Regions from separate parts of the Fictibacillus enclensis genome, predicted to be linked through region 3. Evidence: riboswitches for the same ligand, from Rfam matches in the RefSeq annotation. Region 3 holds a riboswitch; each other region holds the start of a gene.

Region 1 (3,275 bases), 2.1 Mb from region 3:
AGCGAAAAAGAGAATGGAGGTTGTTTCTCAATGAAGATTCAGCTGGCCCTGGACCGGATGACGATTTCTGAGGCAATTGAAACGGCAAAAGAGGCAGAGCAATATGTTGATCTTATCGAAGTCGGTACTTCATTAATTAAGGAATATGGTGTTGAGAGCATTTCTGAGATTAAAAAAAAGTTTCCGTTAAAACCAGTGCTGGCAGATATGAAGACCTTTGATAATGCAGCCTATGAATTTTCCATAGCCTTTGACGCAGGAGCAGACATGGCAACTGTCATGGGGGCGGCTCCCCTCGTAACGATTGAAACCTGTTTGAAGGTTGCCGAGGAAAATGGAAAAGAAGTGATGATTGATCTGCTAAATGTTTCATCTGAGCAAATGCAACGGCTGCTAAGCTATACATCTGCCGTATTTTGCGAACATGTAAGCAAAGATGAACAGGAGTCAGACAACAAAACGATGGAGAAACAGAACAAAGAAAGGCTTCCTGTTGACCGACTGGCCCTTGCAGGGGGAATTGCTTTATCCACTCTCCCAATGGCTGCCGAAAAAAATCCGGAGATCATTGTTGTCGGGTCCGCCATTACGAAAGCTGCGAATATCCAGGAAGCAGCCAAACAGATGTATACAGCTTGGAAAACGATTCGGACAGGAGAAAATGTATGAACGAACTGAATGTGATTGTAAAAGAGATGCAGGGAGTTATTGAGAAAATTGGAGAAGAAGAGATTGAGCGTTTTTATTCAGAACTCCAAAATACAACGAGAATCTTTGTGGCTGGCGAGGGAAGGTCGGGGTTTATGGCAAAAGCATTTGCCATGCGCCTGATGCACCTGGGCTATAACGTCTTTGTCATTGGTGAGACGGTAACTCCCTCGGTAGCCGAGGGGGATTGTCTTATCGCCATTTCGGGTTCCGGATCCACACAATCCGTCATCCATCAGGCGGAACGGTCAAGGTCGGCAGGCTCCAAAGTAGTATGCATTACAGCAAATGGAGATTCTGCTCTGGCACAAGTGGCTGATACATGTTTTGTCCTTCCGGCAGCTACAAAGAAAAGGGGAGAGAATGAAGCCAAAAGCATACAGCCACTCAGCTCCCTTTTTGATCAGTGTCTTCATGTGTTTTGCGATGCGGTATGTCTGAGGAGCAGCACACAGAAAACGCTCAGCCATGAGGAAGTTCTGTCCAGGCACAGCAACACGGAATAAAAATATAAAAAGAAAGCTTGAAACATTCAGATAATTGCGGTACACTAGGAACTACAATTTGATACGGATTAGATTTTCTTATCAAGAGAGGTAGAGGGAATGGCCCGATGAAACCTCAGCAACCTTCAGTGATTTCTGCTGAAAAGGTGCTAAGTCCAGCAAGTTCGATGACGAACTTGGGAGATAAGGAGAACGACAATTTGATGGTATTCAAAAGTCTTCTTCTTAAGAAGGCTTTTTTATTTTTTCTTTTGACTTAGGAGGCTGCCATGTATAAAACAGAAACAAAATTAGCTCAAATTGGAAACCGAAGTGAAGACCGCACGGGAACGGTTAATCCGCCCGTTTATTTTTCTACAGCATACCGCCATACCGGAATTGGAGAATCAAGTGGTTACGATTATATTCGAACAGGCAATCCGACACGTGAAGTGCTTGAAAAAGCGATCGCCGATCTGGAAGGAGCAGACGCCGGGTTTGCCTGTAGCTCGGGGATGGCGGCCATTGCGGCCATCCTCTCCCTCTTTCAATCAGGTGATGAATGGATTGTATCCAGTGATTTGTATGGCGGTACCTACCGCCTGCTCGAAGAAGGATACAAAAAATGGGGATTGTCCAGTAACTATGTAAACACGGCAGACGTAGCCGAAATTGAACAGGTGATCACTGAAAAAACAAAAGCCATCTTTTTAGAAACGCCGACCAACCCGCTCATGGAGGTATGTGATATTGAAGCTGTTGCACGTCTCGCCAAGAAACATGGGTTGCTCGTTATCGTTGATAATACCTTTTATACCCCTTTGCTGCAAAGGCCGATCGAGCTCGGAGCGGATATTGTAATCCACAGTGCAACGAAATACCTCGGAGGACACAATGATGTGCTCGCAGGTCTGATTGCGGCCAAAGGCGAGGAATTGTGCCAGGAGCTCTCGTACCATCACAATGCCTCAGGTGCCGTGTTAAGCCCGTTTGATGCCTGGCTTTTGATGCGCGGAATGAAAACATTGGCCCTTCGAATGAAAAAACATGAAGAAAACGCTAAGGTGTTGATTCAATTCCTGCAGAATCATGAAGGTGTAGATGACGTCCTTTATCCGGGAAGGGGAGGCATGATCTCTTTCCGGCTGAAAAAAGAGGAATGGGTCCCCCGTTTTTTGAAGTCTGTAAATCTGATAACCTTTGCCGAAAGCCTGGGCGGGGTTGAAAGTCTGGTAACGTATCCCGCGACCCAAACACATGCGGACATTCCTGAAGAAATACGTACAGCACGCGGAGTTTGCAACCGGCTTTTGCGTTTATCTGTTGGTATTGAAGACGAAAATGATTTGATTAACGACTTAAAACAAGCGCTGGACATTGTCCAGAAGGAGGCTGTAATTTATGAGTGACCATAACTGTCATACCTTTCAAACCAAATTGCTGCATCATAAACATAAAACCGATCCGGCTACCGGCGCGGTGAGTGTGCCCATGCATCTGTCCTCCACGTTCCATCAAGAGGATATTGATCAATTTGGAAAATATGATTATGCACGGTCTGCCAATCCGACAAGAGAAGCACTCGAACAGCAAATCGCTGAGCTCGAAGGCGGATGCAGAGGCTTTGCCTTTGCATCGGGCATGGCAGCGATCTCCACGTCATTTCTTCTTTTATCCCAAGGAGATCATATGATCATATCAGAGGATGTGTATGGCGGTACGTATCGAATGGTCACACAGGTGCTTTCACGACTGGGGATTACCCACACTTTTGTCGATATGACTGACCTTGATGCCGTAGAACAGGCAATCCAGCCCAATACAAAAGCCTTTTATATTGAAACGCCTTCCAATCCGCTTTTAAAAGTGACCGATATTCGGGCAGTGAGCGAGCTGGCGAAGGAGAAAGGTGCACTAACCTTTGTAGACAATACCTTTTTAACACCGGCTCTTCAGCAGCCGTTGTCGCTTGGAGCGGATATTGTTCTTCACAGTGCAACCAAATTCCTTGCCGGGCATAGTGATGTGGTGGCAGGTCTGGCCGTGGTGAAAGATGAAGAGTTGGCTGATCGCCTTTACTTT
Region 2 (3,275 bases), 1.3 Mb from region 3:
TGCACTGTTTGCTGGGGATCTCTATAAAATGTACAGCCGTTATGCTGAAATGCAGGGCTGGAAAACAGAAGTAATCGAAGCAAGCTATACCGAGCTTGGCGGCTATAAAGAGATCATTTTCATGGTGAATGGAGATGGTGCCTATTCCAAGCTGAAATACGAAAATGGCGCACATCGTGTACAGCGTGTCCCTGCTACGGAATCCGGCGGGCGTATCCATACATCCACAGCCACGGTAGCGATTCTTCCGGAAGCAGAAGAAGTAGAAGTGGAGATTCATGAAAAAGATGTCCGCGTAGATACCTTTACTTCAAGCGGACCGGGGGGACAGTCTGTTAACACGACCCAGTCCGCCGTTCGTCTTACACATATTCCAACAGGAACCGTTGTGTCCTGTCAGGATGAAAAATCACAGATCAAGAATAAAGAAAAAGCGATGAAGGTTCTCCGTGCCCGTGTGTACGATAAAATTCAGCAGGAAAAACAAAAGGAATATGATGAAAACCGAAAGTCTGCCGTGGGAACGGGAGACCGTTCAGAGCGAATCCGCACCTACAATTTCCCGCAAAACCGTGTAACCGACCACCGAATCGGACTGACTCTTCAAAAATTGGACCAGATCTTGCTCGGCAAGCTGGATGAGTTTATTGATGCTCTCATTACAGAAGACCAGACCAGCTTGATGAAGGCTCAGACGGAAGCGTAAAATGGAAAATAGGAAACGGCATGAAGCCCTGAACTGGGCTTCATCTTTTTTAAAAGAAAAGAAACGCGAACCAGAAGCGGGAGAACTGCTGCTGCGCCATGTGCTCGGTGATCTCAGCCGGACCGAGCTGCTCATGGGATTGAATGATCCCATGACAGAGGCTCAGCGAGCATCATTTGAAGCAGCGGTAAAACAACATGGTGAAGGTGTGCCTGTCCAGTATATTACGGGCTATGAAGAGTTTTACGGACGCAGGTTCATCGTAAACCGGGAAGTCCTCATTCCAAGGCCCGAAACCGAAGAACTTGTATATGAAGTACTCAAGCGTGCAGAAACACGGTTTGGGGATCAAAAGGAGATTCAGACCATCGATGTTGGCACAGGCAGTGGGGCGATTGCGATCACTTTAGCATTGGAAAATCGGAGCCTCTCTGTGTCCTCGGTTGATATTGCCGCAGAATCGATTGAAGTGGCAAAAGAAAACAGCCGGCGTTTGGGCGCGGACGTCCGTTTCCTTCATGGGGACCTCCTGCAGCCGTGGATCGAAAAAGGCGAAAAGGCGGACATTGTTGTCTCCAATCCCCCTTACATTCCTGACTGGGAAATAGAGGGGCTTGAAACGATCGTTAAGGATCAGGAACCGATGAGGGCGCTCAGCGGCGGCCAGGACGGTTATGTTTTTTACAGAAGGTTTATGGAGGAATTGCCACAAGTGCTGAAGCCAAAAGCGATTGTTGCTTTTGAAGTCGGCCATGACCAGGGCCAGACGGTAGCGGAGATGCTGCGAATTACCTTCCCGGGAGCCGACGTGGTCACTGTGCGGGACATCAGCCAAAAGGAACGCATGGTTATTGCAGAAATTGGGTTTTCAAAATATTGACGCAAGTCCTACTTTTGTTGTAGGATTACTATAATAAAATAAATCTTATCCAGAGTGGTGGAGGGACTGGCCCTATGAAACCCGGCAACCCGTTTGAAGGTGCTAAATCCAGCAGGAACACATCCTGAAAGATAAGATTGAAGCGGCGGAAACTTCTTCTTATCTAAGAAGAAGTTTTTTTGTGTTTTTTTCGTTTTAATAAAGCAGAGGAGAGAAAGAGATGAGATTTGGATTTTGGCTACCCATATTCGGCGGCTGGCTTAGAAACGTGGAAGACGAAAATATGCCTCCGACCTTTGATTATGCAAAACAAGTGATTCAGTCGGCGGAAAAATGGGGATACGATACTACACTGATTGCGGAGCTTTATCTGAATGATATAAAAGGACCGGAACAGGACGCGTTAGAAGCATGGACAACGGCGGCCGGTCTGGCTGCAGTTACAGAAAAGATTGAAATCATGACCGCGGTTCGCCCCGGATTCCATAACCCGGCGGTTACTGCCAAAATGGCTGCCAACATTGATCAGATCAGCGGCGGAAGATTTACCTTGAATGTGGTTTCTGCCTGGTGGGAAGAAGAGGCGAAGCAGTATGGCGGCGTCTTTACCGCCCATGATGAGCGCTATGAACGAACACAGGAGTTCATCGATGTCCTAAAAGGCCTTTGGACTGAAGAAACCTTTAATTATAAAGGGAAGTACTATGAGCTTGCCAAAACAAAACTGTCGCCTAAACCGGTGCAACGGCCTAATCCTGTCCTCTATGCCGGCGGTGAGAGCGAACGTGGAAAACAGGTTATCTCTTCTTCCTGTGATGCCTATGTCATGCATGGGGGCACTGTTGAGGAGATCCATACCAAGATTACAGATATGAAAAACCGTAGAGCCCAGACGGAAAAAGAGGCCTTGTCTTCGTTTGGAATGGCCGCTTACGTCATCTGCAGGGATACCGAGGAAGAAGCACAGGCAGAGCTCGAGCGAATCACGGATGTGAAAGAAACGAGCGGCTATGCAGGCTTTAAGGATTTTACAAGCAAGTCTCAGCTTGAGCAGCAGATTCAGCTGCAGGATTATTCTGTTTCCAACCGGGGTCTGCGCCCGAACCTGATCGGAACGCCTGAGCAAATCGCGAAGCGGATTGTTGAATATGAAGAAGCCGGACTAAAGCTTTTGCTGCTTCAGTTCTCACCACAGCTGGAGGAAATGGAGCGATTTTCAAAGCAAGTCATGCCGTTAGTGGAAAAATACAACCAGGAAAAGGCGTTAAGCTAGAAGAGAAGAGGAGAGATGAAATTGAAAAAAGTATACATCATTCACGAAAACGATGAATGGACCAACCATTTAATTAAGCGGCTGGACGAGTTAGAAGTACCATACGAAACCTGGCATCTGGATCAGGGCACGGTTAACCTGTCCGAAACACCTCCTGAAGGCATTTTTTACAGCCGCATGAGCGCTTCCTCCCATACACGGGGACACCGTTACGCTCCTGAACTTGCTGCCAGTGTGATTGCCTGGCTCGAGCGCCATGGCAGAAAAGTGCTGAACGGCAGCCGTGCTCTGCAGCTGGAGGTCAGCAAAGTGGCACAGTATCTCGAATTGGAAGCGCATGGAGTGAAAACACCGAAAACCATTGCAGCTGCAGGCAAGGAACAAATTTTGCAGGCGGCGGAACAATTCAGCGGCCA
Region 3 (3,275 bases):
CCCCTGGATCAAAAGGTAGAAAAGAAAAGCCTTCAAATTCTTCTGCCCTTGATGGACAGTGGCAGCAAACCCTTTGGGTATCAGGATCAAAAGTCGTGGAATAAGGTTTCAGAGTGGCTTTATGAGACAGATATGATCAAAAAGAAAATAGATACCCAAAAAGCCTATATTAATCTGGAAAAATAACAGAGTAGACTCCGCCTTGTTTGGTTATGTTAAGTACCAGGCAAGGAGGTGTCCGGCATGGCCAAAAATGAAAAAATCCGCAAGCAAAACGCGGAGCAGCGAAAAGGAAAGGCGGATATTCCGAAGGGAACGTTTGCTGATCCAATTGCCAATCAGGGTGATATCGCCGAAATCAAGAACAACAAGGACAGCCAATAACGAAGAACACGCCCTGATTTCAGGAGCGTGTTTTTTTTGATTTTGTTGTATGCTAGAAAGAAGAATAGGGGGTGCGGGAGTGCTGATATGGGAACAGAGCGGGCTGGAGAAAGCGATGGATGAACTAGAGATTATGAACCCCAATCCATTTTATAATGAGCTGTTTTACGGGAAAGGCAAAGTGGAGCCAAAAGATATTATGGAGGAACTTCTAGATATAAAGCCTCCCAGGTTTCGTTATGTGGTTAAAGAATACGGCAAAAACGCGGCCATTATTGAATACCTTTTACATAACCCGAAGGATGGCAAGCCGTGGCTGGGTTTCCTGATGGTTGCCAAAGCCTGTAAAAACCAGGGATTGGCAAAAAAGCTTTATACGGAATGCGAAAATGAGTTAAGAAAGATGAAGCACCCCGTATTGCGGCTCGGAATCTTAACGGGTAATGCTCCTGCGTTCAGCTTTTGGAGCAGAATGGGCTTCAGAGAAATCGAAATTAAAGAAAACGAGGAAAAAAATACATATTTTTGAAAAACAATTTTAACCCTTCTGATGCTCCTCCTTTTTTCCTAAACTGCCCATTATCCACATATTGATGGTCAGGCGTGCATATCTTCATTGGTATGAAAAAAAGTTAAACTGCCTTAATATGTGCTTAATCATTGCGGGTTAAAATGGCAGGGATAAGGAATAGGAGTGGAAAGGTATGAAGACATACTGCTTTTTGCAGGAAAAAATGAATTCCAGAACAATATCAAAGCTTGTTCATAAAGCGAACGAATTTGAAGAGTGTCAAATCTATTTCGAATTCGATAACTGCCAGATGAATGCCAAAAGCATGTTAAGCATGAGTAAACTCTCAGGCATGGCTGGCTTGTGCTGTATAACAGCGCAAGGACAGGATCAGCAGGATGCCCTTGAAGGAATACGTCAGATTTGTGCAGGAAAATTAGTGTAGCCTTATGTGCCTGAAAATTCCTGGAACAGTGGATTTTACCACACGGATTTTGTAAACTGGTGGTAACTCAATTTCGCTCGACAGGAGGATTTGTTATGAAAAACGTAATTCCTGGGACCGTTTTAATGGCTTTGGCCATCACTTTTACAGATTTTGCTTTTCATATCGCTGCGAGTGAAAGTTTCAGTGGAACGGTAATCACCAAATCCTTTATCATGGCTCTGGTGCCTTCACTGCTGATCATGTTTTATCTTGAACGGAAAAATAGGTCCAGGAGCGGTTGACGCTCTTCTTCCTCCATGATAAAGTAAGACTAATTTAAAAAAGCTTATCCAGAGCGGTGGAGGGAAAGGCCCGATGAAACCCGGCAACCTTCAGGCAGATTGTCTGAAAAGGTGCCAAGTCCTTCAAAGGTACAACTTTGAGCGATAAGAGATGAAACCGGAATGTAACTCTCTTATCATCGATAAGGGAGTTTTTTAGTACTAAAAAAGTCATTTGCTACATAACATGTTTCAATCTCATATGTACTCTTATCCAGAGCGGCGGAGGGAAAGGCCCTATGAAGCCCGGCAACCTTCAGGCATATTGCCTGAAAAGGTGCTACTACCTGCAGGAGAAATCCTGGATGATAAGAGGAGGCCGGACGCCCTCTTCTTAGGAAGGGGGCTTTTTTCATTTCGGAGCTATTCTCGAGAGGTAAGCTTATCCAATCAAACAAAGGGAGAGATATCATTGAGTGAAATTAAAATTGCATTGCTGGGACTGGGAACTGTGGGAACCGGGGTATATTCCTCATTGTTAAAAAGAAAACCTGATATTGAACAGTTGCTGGGAAAAAAGATTCGTCTGTCAGGAATATTGATTAAAAATCCGGCAAAACCGAGGTCCGACTTTCAGAAAGCGCCATTATACTCAGAGTTTGAAAAAATTCTGGGTAAGGAGGCGCCGGATGTGGTCATTGAAGCCATCGGGGGAATTGAACCGGCCAAAACGTACATTACCCGGTCACTGGAAGCAGGGTGCCATGTAATTTCCGCCAACAAAGACCTGATTGCCCGTCATGGGGAAGAGCTAACAAGCCTTGCGAAAGCAAGAGGAGCACGCTTTGTATATGAAGCAAGTGTAGGCGGCGGCATCCCGGTGTTAAGGACACTGAGGGAGCTTTTGCGAATCAATAAAGTACAGCACGTGGAGGGAATATTGAATGGAACGTCCAATTTTATTCTCTCGCACATGAGAACAACTGGATCTACGTTTCCGGAAGCTCTGGAACTCGCCCAGCAAAAGGGGTATGCAGAACCTGACCCGACGAATGATATTGAAGGGCTGGATGCTTTTTATAAAGCCATGGTGCTGAGTAAGTGGATTTATGGTGAACAGCCTATATGGGAGGAAGCCGAGGTAAAGGGAATTGGAAATGTGCGTCTTGAGGAAATACAGCTCGCAGAACAGCTTGGACTTCGCCTAAAACATCTGGTGCTCCTGGATGACAGTCTCGAGCTGAAGGTGAAACCGGTGTTGGTAGACAGTGAACACCCGCTTTATGGAGTGGAAGGAGTGGACAATGCCGTCCGCATTCAGACGGATCTTCTTGGCTGTTTAACCTTACAGGGACCCGGTGCCGGGGCTGAAGCAACAGCAAGTGCCATCGTCGAAGATTTTTTATCCCTGTATGAGACGGGCAGTGTTTATCAGGACAAACCGACAGTCTCAGAAGTCGTTCAAAGAAAACAGGCCAAAGAGGGAACGACCTATCTTCTGATTGGTGAAAAAGAGCACATTTCGGGAGAAACAATTTCTGCACTGCAGCTTCAAGGAGCAGTACTCGATACGGTTTCTCTGCCGGAAGCCTCCCTCATTGCATTCCTTTACGCTGGAGACTTGCCTGTAAGTCCTTTGCCGTTTACGAGCATTTATCCTGTGAGACTCTCG

What was found. Region 3 has a riboswitch for S-adenosylmethionine ahead of QNH15_RS05760 (homoserine dehydrogenase). Riboswitches for the same ligand answer to the same signal wherever they lie in the genome.
Region 1: linked by a shared signal. The riboswitch ahead of QNH15_RS16505 (methionine biosynthesis PLP-dependent protein) and the one ahead of QNH15_RS05760 (homoserine dehydrogenase) in region 3 are both predicted to bind S-adenosylmethionine.
Region 2: linked by a shared signal. The riboswitch ahead of QNH15_RS25175 (LLM class flavin-dependent oxidoreductase) and the one ahead of QNH15_RS05760 (homoserine dehydrogenase) in region 3 are both predicted to bind S-adenosylmethionine.

What each region holds. Positions count from the first base shown of each region.
Region 1 is NZ_CP126109.1:3,128,057-3,131,331, reverse strand. Features, by position in the region: gene QNH15_RS16520 (MFS transporter) at 1-34, shown strand, start outside; gene hxlA (3-hexulose-6-phosphate synthase) at 31-669, shown strand; gene hxlB (6-phospho-3-hexuloisomerase) at 666-1,214, shown strand; SAM riboswitch class I at 1,290-1,404, shown strand; gene QNH15_RS16505 (methionine biosynthesis PLP-dependent protein) at 1,484-2,602, shown strand; gene metC (cystathionine beta-lyase) at 2,595-3,275, shown strand, end outside.
Region 2 is NZ_CP126109.1:4,893,341-4,896,615, reverse strand. Features, by position in the region: gene prfA (peptide chain release factor 1) at 1-706, shown strand, start outside; gene prmC (peptide chain release factor N(5)-glutamine methyltransferase) at 708-1,586, shown strand; SAM riboswitch class I at 1,629-1,724, shown strand; gene QNH15_RS25175 (LLM class flavin-dependent oxidoreductase) at 1,807-2,859, shown strand; gene QNH15_RS25170 (ATP-grasp domain-containing protein) at 2,881-3,275, shown strand, end outside.
Region 3 is NZ_CP126109.1:1,061,502-1,064,776, forward strand. Features, by position in the region: gene QNH15_RS05735 (ABC transporter substrate-binding protein) at 1-186, shown strand, start outside; gene QNH15_RS05740 (hypothetical protein) at 244-384, shown strand; gene QNH15_RS05745 (GNAT family N-acetyltransferase) at 464-913, shown strand; gene QNH15_RS05750 (HPr family phosphocarrier protein) at 1,089-1,340, shown strand; gene QNH15_RS05755 (hypothetical protein) at 1,436-1,624, shown strand; SAM riboswitch class I at 1,666-1,775, shown strand; SAM riboswitch class I at 1,871-1,978, shown strand; gene QNH15_RS05760 (homoserine dehydrogenase) at 2,076-3,275, shown strand, end outside.